2 regions of the Aliivibrio sp. 1S128 genome follow, and region 1 is predicted to be linked to the other one. Evidence: riboswitches for the same ligand, from Rfam matches in the RefSeq annotation. Region 1 holds a riboswitch; the other holds the start of a gene.
What was found. Region 1 has a riboswitch for lysine ahead of lysC (lysine-sensitive aspartokinase 3). Riboswitches for the same ligand answer to the same signal wherever they lie in the genome.
Positions count from the first base shown of each region.

Region 2: linked by a shared signal. The riboswitch ahead of A6E03_RS13715 (Na+/H+ antiporter NhaC family protein) and the one ahead of lysC (lysine-sensitive aspartokinase 3) in region 1 are both predicted to bind lysine.

Region 1 is NZ_MAJV01000003.1:215,166-220,859, forward strand. Features, by position in the region: gene A6E03_RS02865 (PglL family O-oligosaccharyltransferase) at 1-1,710, shown strand, start outside; gene A6E03_RS02870 (alanine--glyoxylate aminotransferase family protein) at 1,760-2,869, opposite strand; lysine riboswitch at 3,084-3,256, shown strand; gene lysC (lysine-sensitive aspartokinase 3) at 3,322-4,674, shown strand; gene metH (methionine synthase) at 4,757-5,694, opposite strand, start outside.
Region 2 is NZ_MAJV01000106.1:21,948-27,641, reverse strand. Features, by position in the region: gene A6E03_RS13725 (DNA polymerase II) at 1-14, opposite strand, end outside; gene A6E03_RS13720 (nucleotidyltransferase domain-containing protein) at 18-794, opposite strand; gene A6E03_RS13715 (Na+/H+ antiporter NhaC family protein) at 902-2,488, opposite strand; lysine riboswitch at 2,567-2,749, opposite strand; gene A6E03_RS13710 (H-NS family nucleoid-associated regulatory protein) at 2,994-3,398, shown strand; gene fadR (fatty acid metabolism transcriptional regulator FadR) at 3,929-4,771, opposite strand; gene nhaB (Na(+)/H(+) antiporter NhaB) at 5,223-5,694, shown strand, end outside.

The DNA of each region.
Region 1 (5,694 bases):
ACCAAATCTTATCTATTTAGCTTAAGTGTTCTTTTCTTTGTTTGTGCTCATTTTTTCCAACCGAACCCTGGTGGTTCAGGGCTACACCTCGCATTCAATGCCGCCTCTTGGATCCCTGCAAGCATTGCGATTGCAATCGCTTTATTTCATATAGCAAAACAAGGTCTAATTAAATATTCGACCTTAACTCTGGTTTTATTATTCGCCGTTATCTTGCTTTGTCTTCCTCTGTTTTATCATGATGCCTCCCCCCAATCAGCGTTAGGCAAATTCTTAGGTCTGTGGGCGGGGTTATTATTCTTTATTACATTACAACAATTTGCTTTTTCAAATAAACAGAAACAATGGCTCTTGTGGTGCATTATCGGTTCAGTATTAATCGAAGCCGTTTTTGGCTATATCCAATACCTTTTTTTAAAAGAAGGTAACAGTTTCGGCTATAACGTTATAGCAAATCGTCCTTATGGCATTTTTCAGCAACCGAATGTTATGGCTAGCTTCCTAGCGACAGGACTTGCCATTGCCTCTTATTTTCTTGCCAGACAACCAATTAAATACCGTGAAAATATCATTGCTCTCACTCTTCTTTATGCAACGATCATATTTACTTTACCACTCATCGTCGTATTAGCGTCTAGAACAGGCTGGATCGCAACCTTGTTCAGCGTTGCTTTGCTTACTCCATACATGTGGAAATATTGCACTAAACAGCGTTTCTTCTCTTGGGTATTAGCATTAATTATTGGCTTTAGTGGCAGCTTTGCTCTATTCAATTTATCGAATAATGAGGATTTATCAAATGTTTCATTAGCCAGTCAAAAAATAAATTTAACCGATGCAAGACAATATATTTTCCCACAAGCTCTAGATATGTTTTTAGAAAAGCCAATCACAGGCTATGGTTACGGAAATTACGAAGCAGAATACATATTATACACAGCAAAACAGCACCAAATATCATCAAGTTACAAACCAGGATTGCCTTCAATGGATCACCCTCACAATGAAGTTTTATACTGGGGTGTAGAGGGGGGGATCGTTGCGATTCTAGGTTTATTGCTTGCCGCGGGTGGTGTTTTACTCAAAATACGAAAAAGTAAACTAGATACACAATTTGCTCTACTGGCTTTAATCGCTCCGATCTTCATTCATAGCCAATTAGAGTATCCGTTTTACCACTCTATGCTGCACTGGTTTACTTTCATCATTCTTCTGTTCTGGATAGACCAACTAAGCTGTAAATATAAAAAATACCGCATTAGTGATATCAGTAAAATCACACTGCGAGTCAGCTCATTGGTACTGCCAATTGTCACTGCTTTTTATATGCTTTCAACACTGCACACTAACTGGATATTAACTAAATTTGAAACAACTCGACCAATGAATCCTGATATTTTGGCTCAAGTGACTAATCCTGTCGTTTGGGAAGACCGATTTAATTGGGATGTATTATCGGCTCAACTATCCATTGGTATCGTGAACAAAAAACCAGAATTAATCACACCTTATATCACTTGGTCAAAAGAGCTTATTAAAACAAAACCAAGACCGGCATTTTATCAAAATCTGATTATTGCCTACCAAGCTTTAGGGGAAGAAAAAAGAGCAGAAGATATTAGAAGAGAAGCCATTTTTCTTTTTCCAAATAACAAATTTGACTTGGTGCAACTCGACGAAAAATTACGCCAAAAAGAAAATAATAAATAAAACTGACAATAAAAAGCCGCTGATTTTTCAGCGGCCTTTTATTTATGATCTAAAGAACATCTGATAAGGCTTTTAAGCATAATGCAACATTCTCTTTCTTAGCCGCATACCCCATCAAACCAATACGCCAAGTCTTTCCGGCTAAATCCCCTAGCCCAGCACCAATTTCTAAATTATATTCATTCAGTAATCGACTTCTCACTTCCACATCGCTAACCCCTTCTGGGATATAAACGGCATTAAGCTGTGGTAAACGATACGCTTCATCAACGATAAACTGAATACCTAACGATTCTAACCCTTGTTTTAACTCTTGGTGGTAAAATGCGTGTCTACTCCAAGCGGCTTCTAATCCTTCATTTTTAAGCATTAATAATGATTCATGTAATGCATACAAACTATTCACAGGCGCTGTATGGTGATAGCTTCGTTTTCCTTCGCCACTCCAATAAGACAGCACTAAACTTTGATCTAAAAACCAACTTTGAACAGGCTTGATTCTTGATTTCATTTTGTCCACAGCTCGTTCAGAAAACGTCACGGGTGATAAGCCTGGAGTACAAGATAAACATTTTTGGGAGCCAGAATAAACCGCATCTAATTGCCATTTATCAACCAATAATGGTACGCCACCTAATGATGTTACTGCATCAACAATGGTTAAACATCCATGCTGACGAGCTAAATTTGAAATGGCTTCAGCATCACTTAATACACCCGTCGATGTCTCTGCATGAACAAAAGCGACTATCTTAATATCTGAATGTTGTTGCAGAGCCTCTTCAACTTTATTTAAAGAAACTGGCTCGCCCCACTTATCATCAATGACAATCGCGGTTCCACCACATCGCTCAACATTTTGGCGCATTCGTTCGCCAAAAACACCATTACGACAAACTAATACTTTTTCACCGTCTTCTACTAAATTAACAAAACAGGTTTCCATTCCCGCGCTTCCAGGGGCAGAAACCGCAATAGTAAATTCATTGTCAGTTTGAAATGCATATTTAAGTAACTCTTTCACTTCATCCATCATATTAATAAACAACGGGTCTAAATGCCCTATCGTTGGCCTGCTTAATGCCTGCAATACCTGAGGTGATATATCAGAAGGACCTGGTCCCATAAGGGTTCTTTTAGGCGGGATAAAACTTTGCATTATTCACTCCTTGAAATGTTAGTGATTAAAGAATAGACACAATAATAATTAAACTCAATTAGACGAAGTAATTAGAGTGACTTAACTATATAAAATAACCAGAAAGCGCTCATTTTTACTTTAAACCAGAGAAAATAAAATAAAGTCATTACTATTGATTGACATTTGTTTCATAAAAAAGCACATTGTTAACATATGTTTTGTTGTATAAAACATACACAGAAGAGGAGCACTGACTAGGTAGCTTTATTTGTGGAGCCCAAACTCCCAAACAAATAAGTGAGGGAGAGCAGTGCCGAGATAAACCTTCTTGGGAGAGGTTTATCGATCGTATTGGCTGAATCCTTACGATTGCCACTTAATTTTAAGTGGAGAGCTTCTAGCAGCTATTTATTTTTTGCTATGACTCTTCACATTTATTTCCACATTGGATGTAGTCGGGAGACAGGAAAGTGAACCCTATAAATGTTGCTAAATTTGGCGGAACAAGCGTTGCAAATTTTGAAGCAATGAACCGCAGTGCTTATGTCATAGAGCAAAATAAAAATACTCACCTTGTTGTTATCAGTGCCTGCTCGGGTGTCACTAACCTTTTAGTTGAACTCGCCAACGGCACACAAGATAACCAAAGAAAAAAAGCGATCCTCTCAGAATTAAAATCCATTCATTTTTCTGTATTAGACCAACTTTCTGATCCCATTTATCCAGAAAAAGCCATTCTTGAGATCTTGGATGATGTAGAAAAAGCGGCAGATGCGGCGGCGCTTCAATCTAGCGACGAACTTACTGACCGCCTTGTCGCCTGTGGTGAATTAATGTCCACTCATCTATTTACCCAATTATTGATTGAACGTGGTAATTCTGCTGTTCGCTTTGATATTCGAACGGTATTACGTACAGATTCTCAATTTGGTAGAGGTGAGCCACAACTTGAAGACATCTCGCGCTTAGCTCAAGAAAAACTGGTTCCTTTATGCCAAAAACATATTGTCATAACCCAAGGTTTTATTGGCTCTGATAACGATGGAAATACAACAACTCTAGGTCGAGGAGGCAGTGACTACAGCGCCGCCTTGATTGCTGAATCAGTTCGCGCATGTGGATTAGAGATCTGGACTGACGTTCCCGGTATTTACACGACCGATCCTCGCATCGCCTCTGCCGCTTCCCCTATTCCAGAAATTAGTTTCAGTGAAGCCTCTGAAATGGCGAATTATGGGGCAAAGATCCTACACCCATCAACCTTGCTTCCAGCGCTTCGTCACCAAATTCCTGTTTTTGTGGGGTCATCAAAAGAACCAGAAAAAGGCGGTACGTGGATAAAGAAAACAGTGAATAGTTCACCTCTATTTAGAGCGTTAACCTTACGTTGCAACCAAACAATGGTCACACTGCACAGCCCAAATATGTTTCATGCTTACGGTTTTCTTGCCGAAGTATTTAAAATTTTAGCAAAGTACCAAATCTCAGTAGATTTAATTACAACTTCTGAAGTGAGTGTTGCTTTAACTCTTGATCAAACGAACACCAATGGCAAAGCGCCTGAGTTACCACCAGCAGCACAACAAGAACTAGAGCAATTATGTACCGTTGAAATAGAGCACCACCTATGCCTAGTTGCTCTCATTGGTAACCAAATGAGCCATTCAAAAGGTTCTGCTAAACAAGTATTTGGTACTTTAGAAGACTTTAATTTACGCATGATTTGTTATGGTGCAAGTCAGCATAATTTATGTTTCTTACTTCATGAATCAGAATCAAAACAAGCTGTAAAAGTATTACACAAAGAACTCTTTGAAAAATAAATCTCTCTTTTACAATATCTAAAAAAGCCCATTCGCTAATAACGAATGGGCTTTTTGTTTTAAAGTACTTTCTTTAAGACGATTAGTTTAAATTTGGACCTAACCATTTCTCTGTTTCTAGCATATCCCACCCCTTTCTCTCAGCATAACTTTCTGCCTGATCTTTTTGGATTTGAGCTATCGCAAAATAACGACAATCGGGATGTGAAAAGTACATACCTGAAACCGAGGCTCCCGGCCACATAGCATAACTTGAGGTTAACGACATACCAATCGATTCTTCAACGTTCATCAACTCCCACAATGTTCCTTTTTCTGTATGCTCAGGACAAGCAGGATAACCAGGAGCAGGTCGGATACCTTGGTATTTTTCACGGATAAGATCATCATTAGATAAGGTTTCATCTGGTGAATACCCCCAAATTTCTTTACGTACTATTTTATGTAAATATTCCGCAAAAGCTTCTGCTAAACGATCGGCAACCGCTTGGATCATAATGGCATTATAATCATCACCTTTTGCTTTATAGTCGTCAGCGAGAGCTCGCTCACCAATCCCCCCTGTCACCGCAAAACCACCAATCCAATCGGCTTTTCCACTCTTTTTAGGAGCAATATAATCAGACAAACAATAGTTAAAGCCTTTTGGTTTTTCTGTTTGTTGACGTAAGTTATGCAGCACTTTTAATACGTCGGTACGAGATTCATCGGTGTAAACTTCAATATCATCATCAACGCTATTAGCAGGGAAAAGCGCACACATACCTCGTGCTTTTAATAGTTTCTCTTTCTCTACACGATCAAGCAAATCATTCGCATCTTTATACAAGCGTTTCGCTTCTTCACCGACTTCTTCATGATCTAAAATTGCAGGGTATTTTCCCATTAAAGACCACGTCATGAAGAAAGGAGTCCAATCAATATATTCACGTAAAGTCGCTACATCCATATCATCAAAAATATGTACACCTGACTTTACCGGAGCTGGTGGCGTGTAGTTAACCCAATCAATATCGACTT
Region 2 (5,694 bases), on a different contig from region 1:
TGATATGAATTCAATGCTTACCCTATTCTTCTTTCAATTTTATTAAACTCACTGACAACCCAACCGCCAAACTCTTCTAATAAGGCAATGGTTGAACGTTTAGGGATTTTACGTCCTTTTAATAACATAACGACCCTTTCAATTTCAGTTTGTTTTTCTGGATAATATTCCAAAAATTTTCGAGCACAAAGCACAGGATGATCATACCAACCTTTATCTCTATGCATGACTAAAGAGTAGCAGCTTCGTAATAATTTTTTGGCTATCGTTTTTTGTTGTTCGACTTGAACATTAATGCTGGTACTCACTGATATTTTTTTTGTATATACCTGTAGCCACTCCTGTATATCCATATTCATATTTTTTGCGATTTCCCAGCTGGGTTCAAAATCACCAAATCGAGTAGATAAATCATCACCCAAAATACAAACACAACAATGACGAAGCCAAAAGCCCCAACTGAATATTGATTCTAGCTGCAATACTTCAGTTACTTCACCAATAGTAAAAGTAACCCCTGTGATTTGCGGGTATTTCGATTGAAACCTTATTTTAATGGTATTAATTAAGGTTTGTTCTTTATTGGTTAAGGGCACCGTTGTAATCAAGGTTACATCTAAGTTAGATCGTCCAGAAATTGCTTCACGCCTTGCTACGCTACCATATAGATAAATACTATGAATCGATTTAGGCACAGCTGAGCGGACATGAACAATAAGATCTTGAATGGCAGGTTCGAATTCTTTTTGAAAGGGTGAATGTTTATCAATATTAGGTAAAGTATAACGAGACACAAAGCACTCCAATCTGTGTAAACAAGAGGGTTATGATCGCGATTTAAGGAATAAAAAGCAATAAAAAACCGGCCATGATGACCGGTTAATTTATAACTAAAAAACGCTTATGCTGTTACTGTACGCTTTTTAGACAGAACCATTAAACCACTACAAACAAGGATAAAGGCAGCGGTAGAAGCAAGGAATGCCATCAATACAGAACCAGTAAAACCAAGCGCAATATAGCCAACCGCAGAAACAGCGGCAATTGATAATGCATAAGGTAATTGAGTTGCAACGTGGTCAATATGACTACAACGAGCCCCCGTTGAAGATAGAATTGTCGTATCTGAAATTGGTGAACAGTGATCACCAAATACAGAGCCCGCCAATACTGCCCCTAACATAGGTAAGATAAGCGTAATGTCGGTTGCACCAGCCATATCACCAGCAATTGGAAGCATAATACCGAATGTACCCCATGAAGTACCTGTACTAAATGCCATTAGACCAGATAATAGGAATAGAATTACTGGGATCCAATGAATACCAATGCTACCTTGCGCTAGACTAGATAGGTAAGAACCAGTTTGCATATCACCAATGACAGAACCAATAGTCCATGCAAAGAATAGGATTAAGATTGCACCAAACATCGATTTCGCACCAATCCACATTGTCATACCAATGTCTTTTAGTGATATATCCTGACGAAACACAGTAACTAATGAAGCGGCTAAACCAATTAAACCACCGTAGCATAGTGACGCGCCAACATTCGTATTTTCAAATGCACCCAGAATATTAAATTCTTTGCCGTCACTAATTAATGCTTGTCCACCCGTGTATATCATGAAGAAAATAGTTGCCACAATAAGTACGATAATAGGGAAAATCAAATCAGATACTTTACCTGTTTCACTTTCCTTAATATTTAATTCTTCATTTAAGTCTTTAGATTCCGCATTAACCGCTTGATCATCAAATCCATTACCACGCGCGGCTTCATTTTCATGATCACGCATTGGGCCAACATCTAATTGGAACCAAACAACAGCGAATACCATTAATAGTGCAAACACAGCATAAAAGTTCATAGGGATCAGGCGAACATAGGCACCTAATGCCGAATATTCAGTCACGCCGTGTGAAACTAAAATACCACCAATAATAGTAATGATATAAGCACCCCAACTTGAAGCTGGCATTAATACACACATTGGAGCGGCAGTTGAATCTAGAATATAAGCAAGCTTGGCTCTTGAAACATAAAAACGGTCAGTTACAGGGCGGGATATTGAACCAACAGCTAAGCTATTAAAATAATCATCAACAAAAATAAAGACACCAAGAGAAGCAGCAAGTAGTTTTGCACCACGTTTACTTTTAATTCTTGTTTGTGCCCATTCAGCGAATGCACGAGTACCACCAGAAAGAGTCAATAACGCTGTTGTCATACCTAATAAAATAAGGAAAGCAACAATACTCATATTCCAAGAATTAATAGAACCACCATCGATGAAAACACCTTTAACAGAACTAAAAGTATAAGACGCAGTGCCAGAAATGGAGTAATTAGACAGCAGAATTGCGCCTAAAACGATACCCACACCAAGAGAAAGTAGTACTCGGCGAGTAACAATTGCCAAGCCCAAAGCAACTAATGGGGGCAATATTGATATCGGAGAATTTGAAAAATCAGCTAAGTTCATGATCTACAGCAACCAGTTTGGTTGGAGATCTACTGCAGATACGGCGGTGCCGCTAAGGAAGTGAATAGAAAAACATTTCCCTACAGTAGCGCTCCATAGTTAAAAAATAAATTGACTATGGCAGTGTTATTCCTTTTCAAAATAACCCCAGCTAATACGTTTGATTAACGTAATTAACTTCGGCACTGACTCCTTTCAATTGCCGTCATCAGAATCACCCTATGACAATTTACTTTTAGGCAGTGCGCCTCTACCCGTTTAGGTGCGACCATTGTACGGGTTGAACACAATTTTGCAATACTATATATGTGTATTTTAACATTAGTACACCAGACCACTCAAATGGGTAGCCTATCAATATTTAATTACAACTTTCTCTATAAGAGGAAATACACTTTTAATATTCTTGTCATTAAGATTGTTTTTATTTATTAATTAAAAAATTTGTTATATTATTACAATGTTATATAATTAATTTATTATCAAAATAAATATAGGACCAAAAATGTCTGATACTATTAAAACACTACTAAACCTACGTAGCCTACGTGTATTGTCTCGTGAAATGACACTTGAACAATTAGAAGAAGCACTTGAAAAACTGCAGTCAGTTGTCGCTGAACGTCAAGAATCAGAAGCAGAAGAACGCTCTCAACTTGCTGAAAAACAAGCGAAACTTGAAGAATTCCGTCAAATGATGATCGAAAGTGGTATAGCTCCAGAAGATCTATTAGACACAATGTCTTCTACTACTGTAAAAACTAAACAAAAACGCGCTCCTCGCCCTGCTAAATATAAATTTTTAGATCATGCTGGCGCAGAAAAAACATGGACAGGTCAAGGCCGTACTCCATCAGCTCTTCAAACTCAACTTGATGCTGGTGCAGATTTAGAAGAGTTTTTAGTTTAATCAATAAACAAGCTCTATATAAAAAGGCGGTTCTATTAATAGAATCGCCTTTTTTATTTAACTTATTATTCAAAGCAATTTCAAATAAATTATATCTTTTCACCTTGTAATTGCTATTTATCTTGTTAGAAGACGTATGCTATACCAACATTTCCAGTTGAACCTGTCGTATGTTCTGTCATTGAACTATTCTCTGGATTTTCTTTCAAATACACATCGCTGATTTCAGCTGTAACATAACATTTGGCGTTAAATTAAATCAGTAAATAAGCCGATAAATCATTAATAAACTGTCGCTCTTAACATTAGATGCAACAACCTGCGTAGTACCCACAATGAATCCATTAGCAACCTCAATGCTTTAGAATTTATATAGCGAATATATGTAAACTAATTATGTATCATTGCACTATAATAATGCACCATATTAAGTTGTACTTTTACGTCTATTGTTGCCTTATTAACAAACTGCAGATGTAAAAAAGGCAGGTTATGATACCTGCCTTTTGATGTGCTGCTAGAAAAGTAGATTAACGATCATCTTCTCTGAAATTACTTGGGAGATTTAGTTTCATCTCATTCCAAATAAGGTTACCTTCAAGACCATATTGACGCATTCTTGGCATAACCGCATCTTTTCTTTCTTCTTCACAAATCTGCTTTAAATCACGGTAAAACTGTAAGGCAAGTTCACGAGCTTCTGGGTTTGAAAAATAGTAACTACCCACTCGAGCATATAGCTTTTTAAGACCATTAAAAATCAAGCCATATATTTGATTGCCAGATTTAAATGCTACACCTTGGAAAAGCATATAATCATAATAATTAAATGTTTTCGCAATTAAAATCTCTTCACGTTTCGCTGGATCTTTTTCATTATCTTCTTTGATTTCAGCTTTAAGCTTTGCTCCAAAAGGAGAAGCATCAATAAATGCATTCCAATTTTCAGCAGCTAAAAGTTGTTCACAAGAATCAATAACACGATCAAGGGTGCGTAAAGACCCTTCTTTATTCGTTTTAAATGCTTGTCTGATGAAAATACAACTAATATTCGTTCGAGCCGCTAATAGATCTTCAACAATAGATGTCGCATTATTAGCATCAACTAACGTCATTAATGTATCTAAAATATGAAGACCTGATGTCTCCATGTAATCATTTACTTTAGTTGGTTTACCATGTTGAATTGTTAACCATCCATCCCGAGCTAAACGTTGAAGTACTTCACGTAATGTCGTTCTAGTTACACCAATTAATTCTGAAAGTTCACGCTCTGCAGGTAAAATTGAACCAGGTGGAAAACGACCATTCCAAATACTTTCAATAATGTATTTTTCAGCAAATGCTGCAGGACTTTTTGCCTTAATAACCATACAAGTTTACAATCCGTTCTTTATATAAAATACTTTACTCATCATACCACCAGATCAATAATTTCTTAACCACTTATTAATTCAACTCTCTATTTTATACACATTTATTCCACTTCTAAGAACTAATCACTCTGAAAAATCAATACTAAATAACCCTTTTTGTTTATCTATTCTATCGGTTTTACTCATAAAACCGACCAAAGGCACATTTTGATCAATTTACCTATTTCCAAATATTGACTATTGATTTATAAAGAGTAAAGTTCAACCGTTTACCTTAGGGTTAAGTATGTTTAGGTAGTTATTTGGCAAAATAGTAAAATTTAGTTTTTTTTGTTATTTTTCTAAATAGTTGTTTATTTTAAATAATAACAATATGTTAGACGATTATTATCAACTCCCTACTTGCCCTTATTTTATATAACCAACGTAATAATGTAGAGAGCATCACATGTCTATTTCGCTAGGGAATGCATTTATCAAAAACTTTCTTGGTAAAGCCCCCGACTGGTACAAACTTGCAATACTGTCCTTTTTAATTATTAACCCTCTGGTTTTCTTTTTCGTAGACCCATTTACTGCGGGTTGGCTATTAGTTGTTGAATTTATTTTCACTTTAGCAATGGCGTTAAAATGTTATCCACTACAGCCTGGTGGCTTATTAGCGATTGAAGCTATAGCGATTGGAATGACAAGTGCTGAACAAGTTAAACATGAATTAGTTGCTAATATTGAAGTACTTTTATTGCTTGTTTTCATGGTGGCCGGTATTTACTTTATGAAGCAATTGCTTCTGTTTATATTTACTAAAATACTGATTGGTATCAAATCAAAGGCAGGGTTATCTGCTGCATTTTGTTTTACCGCTGCATTTTTATCTGCTTTTCTTGATGCACTAACTGTAATCGCTGTTGTTATCAGTG